2 regions of the Pseudoalteromonas sp. ATL1 genome follow, and region 1 is predicted to be linked to the other one. Evidence: predicted binding sites of a transcription regulator. Region 1 holds the regulator's gene; the other holds the start of a gene.
The links. The regulator sigma-54, encoded in region 1, starts transcription at its own class of promoters, with help from an activator protein. The targets are predictions, from matches to a motif close to GTTGGCACGNNNNTNGNNT.

Region 1 (4,875 bases):
CTCGGGTTCCATCTGTACGATGATGCTCAAACGAACATCTTCAGACAGTTCTTCTAGAACATCACCTTGAATATCAGGATCGACAAGTTGCCAAAGTTGACGACGAACTTTATGAGGGGATGACTCAAGCAGTAGTGCGGTATCACATGGAGCAGTTTCAGCTAAAATACGCCTAACTTGAACAAATTGCCCACTATTTAAAGCCTGCGTAACTTGCTGCAGTTGTTGTAGTGTATAGTCTTGTTCAAGGGCTTCAGGCATAGGCTTCCTATCATTTTGTTATTTTATTTATAAAAAATGCCTAATTAAGAAGAAGCTGAAGATACAGCTAAGATATGAACGGGAAAGTTAGGCACGACATCTTGCCTAAGAGTTTAACGTAAATTTAAATGTCTTACCAAGTATCTGTGGGGAAATTATCTCTGTAACTGAATTGCTAACTCATTCTTGTTCATGAAACTTTTGTGCAATTAAATCACCGATTGCGGCCAGTGCACCTTGTGCATCGGGACCATCACACACCACTTTCACCTCTTTGCCTTGACTACTTTCGAGTAAAAGTAGTGCAAGTACGCTGTTGCCATCCGCTGATTTTTCGTCTTGGTAAAGCGTTATTTGTGCATCAAACTTGTCAGCGAGTTGGGCAAGCACTGATGCTGCGCGCGCATGTAACCCGCATTTGTTTTGAATTAAAAAAGTATCTTCACAACGCATAATTCTACTTATCTTGTTCTCTGTGGCGAATTTTAATATTCGGGTGGGTGCGAGCAAAGCTTTCACCTATGGTTTGTGCTAAATAGACGGAGCGGTGTTGACCGCCGGTACACCCAATAGCAATGGTCAGATAGCTGCGATTGTTACGCTCTAAATGGGGAAGCCACGTTTGCACGAAAGTTTGAATTTGCCAGGTGAATTTCTGCACTATGCTGTGGTTGGCCAAGTAATCTTTGACGGGTTGATCGAGTCCAGTTAAAGGCTTCAGTTCAGGTTCCCAATGCGGGTTGGGTAAAAAACGTGCATCAAAGACATAATCCGCTTCTTTTGGAATACCATGTTTAAAACCGAACGACTGAAAGGTAACAATAAGTTGTTTATCTTTTTTACCTAAAATACGTTCTCTTATGGTTTCTGCTAGTTGATGAACACTGAGGTCAGTGGTATCGATGAGTACATCAGCACGCGAAGTGAGCACATCCAGTAGTTGTTTTTCCTCACGAATGGCTAAATCTAGCGGCAGATCGTTCATCGAGAGAGGGTGTAAGCGACGAGTCTCTGAAAAACGTTTTATTAATGTATTATCATCACTGTCTAGATAAAACAGCATCGGGTTAGCAAAGCCAGGTAGGTACTCTAGAATATCGTTGAAATCTTGCTGCTCTTTGGGGAGGTTGCGCACGTCAATACTGACTGCGATTTTATCAAAGTTGTCAGAAACACTTCTGACTAACGAGGGCAGCAAATTCACGGGGATATTGTCGACGCAATAATAGCCCAAATCTTCAAGTACACGTAGCGCCACTGATTTTCCTGAACCAGAGCGGCCACTGACAATGATTAATTCCATAATGCTTCTCTTAGTTACCTAGTGTGCTGAAGCAATAATCTCATAAAGTTCATCATCATTGCTAGCATTCCTTAGCTGTTTACAAAACTCTTTATCATTAAGTTTTCCTGCAATCTCTGCCAATGTCTTAAGATGTTGCTGATTATCACCTTCAGGCACTATCAGTGCGAGAAAAATATCAACGGGTCGATTGTCTATCGCATCAAAAGGAATACCTTGCTGGTTGACCAAGAGCATAGCGGTTACTTGTTCAATGCCGGCCATTCTGCCATGAGGAATTGCAATACCTTTACCGATCCCTGTACTCCCTAGCTTTTCTCTCGTCATTAATGCGTTCAAAATATCATGCTGGTTTAACTGAGGCAGCTGCTCATGCGCCAGTTCACTGATGTATTCAAGGACACGTTTTTTGCTATTAAAAAGGACCGCAGCTTTACTGCAGTCCTTGTTTATAATCGAGCTTAGTTTCATGATTAGTGTCGAGTAAGCTTCTCTTTATGTTTGATCACTTGACGATCTAGCTTATCAATAAGCCCGTCGATCGCCGCATACATATCCTGATGTTCCGTTGAAGCAAATAACTCTCCACCATTTACGTGTAAGGTGGCTTCGGCCTTTTGGACCAGCTTTTCAACATCTAAGATCACGTGCACATTATTAATGTGATCAAAGTGCCTTTCTAGCTTCGCAAACTTGTTGTTGACATAGTCTCTTAATGAATCAGTGATTTCTACATGACGACCAGTTAAATTTAGTTGCATAAGCATTTTCCTTCTTTGGTAATACGTCTAAATCAAGCTTTTACGCTGGTTAGACGGTGGAATGGCTAACGACTCCCGATATTTTGCTATGGTGCGTCGGGCCACCTTAATTCCTTGCTCCGCTAATATGTCTGCTATTTTGCTATCGCTCAATGGCTTTGCGGTATTTTCAGCAGCTATTAACTTTTTGATAAGCGCTCGAATCGCTGTAGATGAGCACTCACCTCCGTTTTCTGTACTTACATGGCTGGAGAAGAAATACTTCAGCTCAAAAATGCCCCTTGGTGTGTGCATATATTTTTGTGTTGTTACGCGAGAAATAGTTGATTCGTGCATTTCGACCATCTCTGCAACATCGTTTAACACCATAGGTCGCATTGCTTCAGGACCATGTTCAAAGAATGCCTGTTGTTGCTGCACAATGCAATTGGTAACTTTCATTAAAGTTTCATTTCTGCTCTCTAAGCTTTTAATAAACCACTTAGCTTCCTGTAAGTGCGAGCGAATAAACTGACTGTCAGAGCTTGATTTTACGGAACGAGACATGGCTGCATAGTGATCATTGACGCGAATTTTTGGCATGCATTCTGGGTTTAATTCTACCACCCAACGGCCTTTTACTTTCTTCACCGATACATCAGGAATGACGTATTCAGATTCTTCTCGAATGATGCTGGCCGCAGGTTTGGGATTTAAGCTGTGAATGAGCGTCATTACTTCTTTTAATTCCGCTTCTTTAAGCTTTGTCTTTTTCATCAATGTTCGATAATCACGACTCGCAAGCAACTCAATGTGCTCGTTTAAAATCATTTTTGTTTCAGTTAACCAAGGCGTGGTTTTTGGGTCAAACTGATTTAACTGTATACACAAGCACTCTTGAAGGTTACGAGCACCAATCCCTACTGGGTCGAATAACTGAATACGTTTAAGCACGGCTTCAATTTCATCAAGTTCGATGGGTTCGCCTGAGTGACCATCGTTAATACTATCTAGTATTTCTTCAGTGCTTAAGGTTAGTGTACCGTTATCATCAATGGCTTCAACGATAGCCACCGCAATTCCATGGTCAATGGGACTAAATGGTGTGAGTTCCAACTGCCACATGAGATATTCATGTAAGGTTTCGGTGGTTTCACCTTGGTAAATCGTTTCATCTTCAGGCATTGGGCCGCTGCTCGCGGCGGGGGCCGCGCTCATATATTCGTCCCAAGTTACATCCATTGCCAATTCGTCGCTCACGGTATCTTTACTCAGTGCGGCGTCGGAGTCCATCTCATAATCACTCACAGGTTCACTATCGTGGTTGTCATCATGAGAATCGTCGTGGCTATTATCTTTACCGTTTTTTTCTTGTAAGGAGGTATCGAGATCCGTGTCAGACTCTTCCACTTCCAACAGAGGATTGCTATCCAGTGCTTCTTGGATTTCTTGCTGAAGATCTAGCGTACTCAACTGCAACAGACGTATTGCCTGCTGTAGTTGTGGTGTCATGGTAAGTTGCTGCCCCATGCGCAGCTGTAACGATTGCCTCATGTACCTTTAACAATCCTTCTAATCTCTATTATTATTGTGACCTAGAATGTTTTAACTATAGCCTGAATTGCTCACCAAGGTAGACATCTCGAACGGTTTGATCCGCCAAAACATGCTCTGGCGTTCCCGACGCGATAAGCTCACCATGGGACACAATATAAGCTTTTTCACATACATCAAGGGTTTCTCGAACATTGTGGTCGGTGATCAGTACACCGATACCACGATTTTTTAAATGCTCGATAATTTTCTTTATATCTAACACCGAAATCGGATCAACACCAGCAAAAGGCTCATCTAACAGGATAAATTTAGGGTTTGCGGCTAAAGCGCGAGCAATTTCTACCCTTCGGCGCTCACCACCCGACAATGCCATACCTAAACTATCTCTAATGTGTTGAATATTAAACTCATCTAACAACTCGTTCAGTATTTGTTCGCGTGCTTCTTTATTGAGCGAGTTACGAGTTTCTAAAATGGCCATGAGATTTTGATAAACAGTTAACTTTCTAAATATTGATGACTCTTGAGGGAGGTAACCAATACCTAGTCGAGCACGATTGTGCATTGGTAGTAAGGTAATGTCGTGGTCATTAATGCATACTGAACCATGATCGCTGGGTACTAATCCAACAATCATATAAAAACTCGTTGTTTTTCCCGCACCATTTGGTCCAAGCAGCCCGACAATACTACCAGCTTCAACACTTAGACTGACATTTTTAACGACCTGTCGCCCTTTATAGCTTTTTGCTAATGCAGTTGCAGTTAATACGCTCATGCTTAATTACCTTTGCCAGCTTTCTTTGGATTTTTTTCGGGAACCAAAATTGTGTGTACTCGTGCGTTGTCTTGCTCACCGCGTTCTGCACTGATGAGTTGTTTTTCCATATCATATATTATTGACTGTGCGCGAATAATTTGACCTGCTTGGTTTATTTTTGCATCCCCTTTGATCTCTAAGGTGCGATTGGCTACGTCATAGCGAATTTCTAGTGCACTTGCCGTTAGCTCTGT
Region 2 (4,875 bases), on a different contig from region 1:
AAAATGCGCTCAAGTTCAAGGTTGTCGACTTTCTTTTTTGCTTCTAAGTAAAACTCAATGCCACCATTTAGTACCTTGATAAGCTCTGCAACGGGTTTTAAATTAAAATCACTGTTTGACATAATGTGCTCCTTTAGTTTTAAGTCTGTGGCAAATGGATACATCATCATTTGCAATTAATCGTTGTACACAGAGAGTGATGCAGCGTCCGCGCCAACTTTATTTTTGTTTAAAATCAACTTGTTATATTTTTTATGTGTGCTGGTCTTGTAAGTATTACCGAGTGTATGTAATTACTGCTCACCTGTACTTTGTACATCTTGCAAGGTGGTGCCTCCTTTTGCATTAAAGTCCAATGTACGAATAGGAAACGGAATTAAAATGTCGTTATCATTGAGGGTTTGATTGATTGTAACAATCGCTTGGTGGCGAATATCCATAAAGTTGCCATCTCCTGGATAGTCAATCCAAAACCAAACAAGTAGGTCGATGGCGCTGTCACCAAAACCACTGGCATACACGGCGGTTTCCTCTTTACGTATAACAAAGTCGAGGTTATTAATGGCTTGCTCAATCACCTCTCGTGCTTGATTAATGTCATCGGCATAAGAAATCCCAACGGGAATTTCTATACGGCGCTTTTTGAGGGTGGAGTAATTTAGTAGCTTGTTTCTAAATAGTATCTTATTTGGGATAACACAGAGTTGACCATAAAAGGTTTCAATTAAGGTGTTGCGAAGGTTTATTTGCTTGACTGTCCCCAGTGTATCATCAGCTTCAATGATATCGCTCACTTTAAATGGTTTGCGTATCCCCATGACGACACCAGCAATGAGGTTTTCAGTCATATCTTGAAAAGCAAAACCAATAGCAAGACCAACTATCCCCGCACCGGCTAACAATGATGCCACGGCACCAGAGAGCCCCATAATGTCTAAAGCGAAGAAAAAGCCAATGGCAATGACCACTAAGCGGATGATGGCAGCTAACAGCCCAGCGACTTGAGTTGAGTGAGAGACTTTTTTTATGAGCTTGAGCGCCCAGTTAGCAATCAAGCTGGAGAGAAATAAAAACACCGCGAAGATAACAATGGCTACTACCAAATTAGGGAGATTTTTAATACTCAGCTCGGCCCAGCTGTCCATCTTTTCATAGATGAGTTGCCAAAATTTTTCTAATGATAGGTTATTCATTGTGCGCTCGCTATTTAATTAATAATGAGGTGAGAAGGCATTATTTATGCCAGCGCTTAGATTTACTGCTTTATCGCGTCTGGATGAGTCATAACTGGTTAGGTCTGTAATTTTTGCCTGTAAAAACTACCGTGTTATGAGAAAACTATACATAAGGGGAGTATGGGGTTTGGAATGTTTGATTTTAAGTTGTTGAATTTTAATGGTTTTAAATGTGGCATGCGCCATGCATTAATTAATTCGTCAAAGCAACTTAAAGGAAAATGATTATGAAACGCACTCTACTTACAATGGCATTAGCATCAGCAGTAACTGTAACGTCAGTATACGCAAAAGAGAACGCTTGGGAAAAAGAAGCAAGCGATGCGTGGATTGATGGTAAAGCAGAGGCAACATTGCTTTTCAATACCAACCTAGATTCATTTGATATTAATACCGACGTTCACAATGGCGTGGTGGTACTTACTGGTAAAGTTGAGCATAACGTTGATAAAAAACTAGCTGAAGAACTAGTTACTGGCATTGATGGTGTTAAAGACGTTGATAACCGCATTAGTCTAGTGAAAGACGTGGATCACAAGACACTTGAAAAAGAGCGTGGTATGGATGAGTCGAGTTTTACTGACGCTAAGATTGCCACGGTTATTAAAACACGCTTGTTATTTGATACTGACATTAGCGGTACGGATATTGATGTAGACGTTAAAAACGGCAAAGTAACTCTAACGGGTGATGTAGACTCAGAGTCTGAAAAACAACTCGCTATCGCGATTGCAAAAAACGCTGATGATGTAAAGCATGTTGATGACAATCTACGCATTGATAAAGAGTCGTAAGTAATACGGCGCAAGCAACTTAACTAACAAGTGTTGAGCGCGATTAACCGCGCTCACCTTTTCTATCTATTTTTAAAATAAATACTCTCTGAAAAATAAAAAGGAGCCATTATGTTTAATCGCTTTTCTGTTTCATCTATTTCATTGGCGCTGGTTTTGGGTACGGCAAGTACCTCGGTATTGGCCAATGATAGTAACTACTTTGACTTTAACGGCGAGCCTAAGGTGTATACGGGTATTGGTTATGGTCAATATTCATTTCAATGGGATGACAAAGAGAACGACACCAGCTTTGATGATGATGCATCAATGCTCAAAGCCTATGTAGGTACGGCGCTCAATGAGTACTTTAGCGTTGAGTTAGCCTATCAAAACTTTGATGAAGCCAGTGATATAGACAGCAACGCAGAACTTGACGGTGTGTCATTGGCTGCCCGTTTTTCAGCTCCTCTTAACGAGCGTTTTTCATTATATGCAAAAGGCGGTTGGTTGGAGTGGAATGCAGATATTTATGCCACTATCCCTGAAGTAGGGCGTATCGGTCGCGAGCTGGACGGCGGCGACTGGTTCTACGGTGCGGGGATTGCTTTTGGCGTAACACAGAACGTTAATATGCGTCTTGAATATGAACGTTATGAGCTTGATGATCGTATAGACCCTAATATGGATGTGGCATCTGTATCTGTTGAATACGTTTTCTAAGCTTACCAGAATGATATTTTAACAACGCAACTTCTCCCCAATGTTTGTTGTTTAAGCCACCTTATATTGTAAGGTGGCTTTTTTTATGTTTGGGGGAATAAATACTAATTACAACGGAAACCTGCACTATATGAGCCCTTTAGGTACATTCTTTTATCCAGAACAGAAGTTATTTAAATCAACTCACAACAATGGAGTGACCTAAAATGAAGTGTAAAAAACTATTGACCTCAACTTAACTTAAGCTTTTATCTTAGCAAACAGACCGATACACATATCAAGGATATTTAGATTGTTAAATATGCATACTCAAAACTTGCCAACCTATATAAAGCAATATTTAGAAAGCCTAAATCTCACCGCCCCTATTGGTAGCTTTGAGCTTGTTGAGCAATTGCAACAGCAGCATTTAGCAACCTACAGCTTTAGCAGCATTAATGCTATGCAGGGTGCTTACTTACCGCTTGATGCGGAGCCATTGTTTGACAGGCTAATCACAAAGCGCCAAGGCGGCTATTGTTTTGAACATAACCGCATCATGTATTTAGTCGACACTGAAAATCACTTAATATATTGATCTTCTTGATGATCTAAACGATCTTACTATCCTCATTTTGCAAGGTTTGTTTTCTCACCCCTCAAAACCTTGCAAAATGGAGATTAAAAATGAAGCCAAAAGCGACCAACCATACACCACAAAAGCAACTGTTCGCGATCGAATTGATTGACCTCGTGACGCCCAACCATGAACTGGTTAAATTGGCCAACATCATTGATTGGCAGCGTTTAGAAGCCGAATTTGGTCAACTTTATAGTGCAGATACTGGCGCATTGGGAAAACCCATTCGGTTATTGGCTGGATTGGAATATCTTAAACAAATTCATAAACTTTCGGATGAAAATACGGTCGCCATGTGGTGTGAAAATCCCTATTGGCAGTATTTTTGTGGGATGCAGTTTTTTACTCATCAGATGCCGTGTGACCCAAGTTCGATGGTTCGCTTTCGCAAGCGAATTGGCGAACAGGGTGCGGAATTGATGTTGTCGCTCACCGTCGATGTCGGACTAAAAGTCGGCGCGGTAAAAGAAAGTAGTTTGCGCGAAGTGGTGGTGGATAGCACCGTGATGGAAAAGAACATCAGTTTTCCAACCGACAGTAAACTGCTTGAACGATGCCGTAAAAAACTAGTCGACCTCGCCAAACACGCAGGTATCACGCTGCGGCAAAGCTATGCGAGAGCAGGTGTGAAGGTCGCAAATTCAGTCAGTCGTTATGCGCATGCCAAACAATACAAGCGGATGCGTAAAGCATTGAAAAAACAAAAGTCGTATCTTGGTCGTGTGTTCCGCGACATTCTTCGTAAGTTAGATACCAACCCTTCAGCGGCGATGGTCGTTCAACTCCGCCAAGCTGAAAAACTGCTCAAGCAAGATAAATTCAGTAAATCGAAGCTGTACTCACTGCATGAGCCGCACGTTGAATGCATCGCGAAAGGTGAAAGTGCAAAACCGTACGAGTTTGGGGTAAAAGTCAGCGTAGCAACGACGGTGAAGGAACAATTTGTCCTATGCTGTCATGCCATGCACGGCAACCCTTATGATGGTGACACCTTGTATCGCAGCTTGAAAATAGTCGAAGACGTCACCAACATGCGCCCGTTTACGTGTTTTGTAGACCGAGGTTATCGCGGTCATATGGCACAGCGGTATGAAATCTTTATCGCAGGACAAAAACGCGGTGTGACACCTGCGATAAAGAAAAAACTCAAGCGGCGCAATGGGATAGAGCCCATCATCGGGCACATGAAAAGTGATGGCCATTTGGGGTTAAACCGCTTGAAAGGCATATTGGGCGACAAACTCAATGCCATTTTAGCGGGTATCGGGCAAAACTTCAGAAAAATTCTAAGCCTATTGAGGCTTTTTTACGTCTGGATTTTATGTTGGTTGAAAATGTGTCTGAGTTGGAAAAATCGGACAAATATCGAATTGTTTCGCTAGACTTGCTGTGGATGAATTGGGAACGGAAAGGCTCGGTTAACTGGAAAGCCGAGATTTTCAGAATCGACTAGCTACATAGCCGATAACCAATTTAGAAAACGCAACCCGTTGTTTAAAAAGAGCGAAACCTACGAAACAGCGCA

Region 2: a site for sigma-54 is predicted at 1,407-1,425, ahead of AC5FX4_RS19970 (BON domain-containing protein). Genes of this name have one in related genera too.

What each region holds. Positions count from the first base shown of each region.
Region 1 is NZ_JBZYXL010000001.1:63,346-68,220, reverse strand. Features, by position in the region: gene mgtE (magnesium transporter) at 1-261, opposite strand, end outside; gene AC5FX4_RS00325 (HPr family phosphocarrier protein) at 442-714, opposite strand; gene rapZ (RNase adapter RapZ) at 719-1,564, opposite strand; gene ptsN (PTS IIA-like nitrogen regulatory protein PtsN) at 1,583-2,035, opposite strand; gene hpf (ribosome hibernation promoting factor) at 2,038-2,325, opposite strand; gene AC5FX4_RS00305 (RNA polymerase factor sigma-54) at 2,353-3,858, opposite strand; gene lptB (LPS export ABC transporter ATP-binding protein) at 3,914-4,639, opposite strand; gene lptA (lipopolysaccharide transport periplasmic protein LptA) at 4,642-4,875, opposite strand, start outside.
Region 2 is NZ_JBZYXL010000002.1:411,120-415,994, reverse strand. Features, by position in the region: gene AC5FX4_RS19980 (PA2169 family four-helix-bundle protein) at 1-122, opposite strand, end outside; gene AC5FX4_RS19975 (mechanosensitive ion channel family protein) at 294-1,193, opposite strand; gene AC5FX4_RS19970 (BON domain-containing protein) at 1,463-2,029, shown strand; gene AC5FX4_RS19965 (outer membrane beta-barrel protein) at 2,141-2,731, shown strand; gene AC5FX4_RS19960 (arylamine N-acetyltransferase) at 3,033-3,308, shown strand; gene AC5FX4_RS19955 (IS5 family transposase) at 3,398-4,732, shown strand; partial or broken gene AC5FX4_RS19950 (transposase) at 4,802-4,875, shown strand, end outside.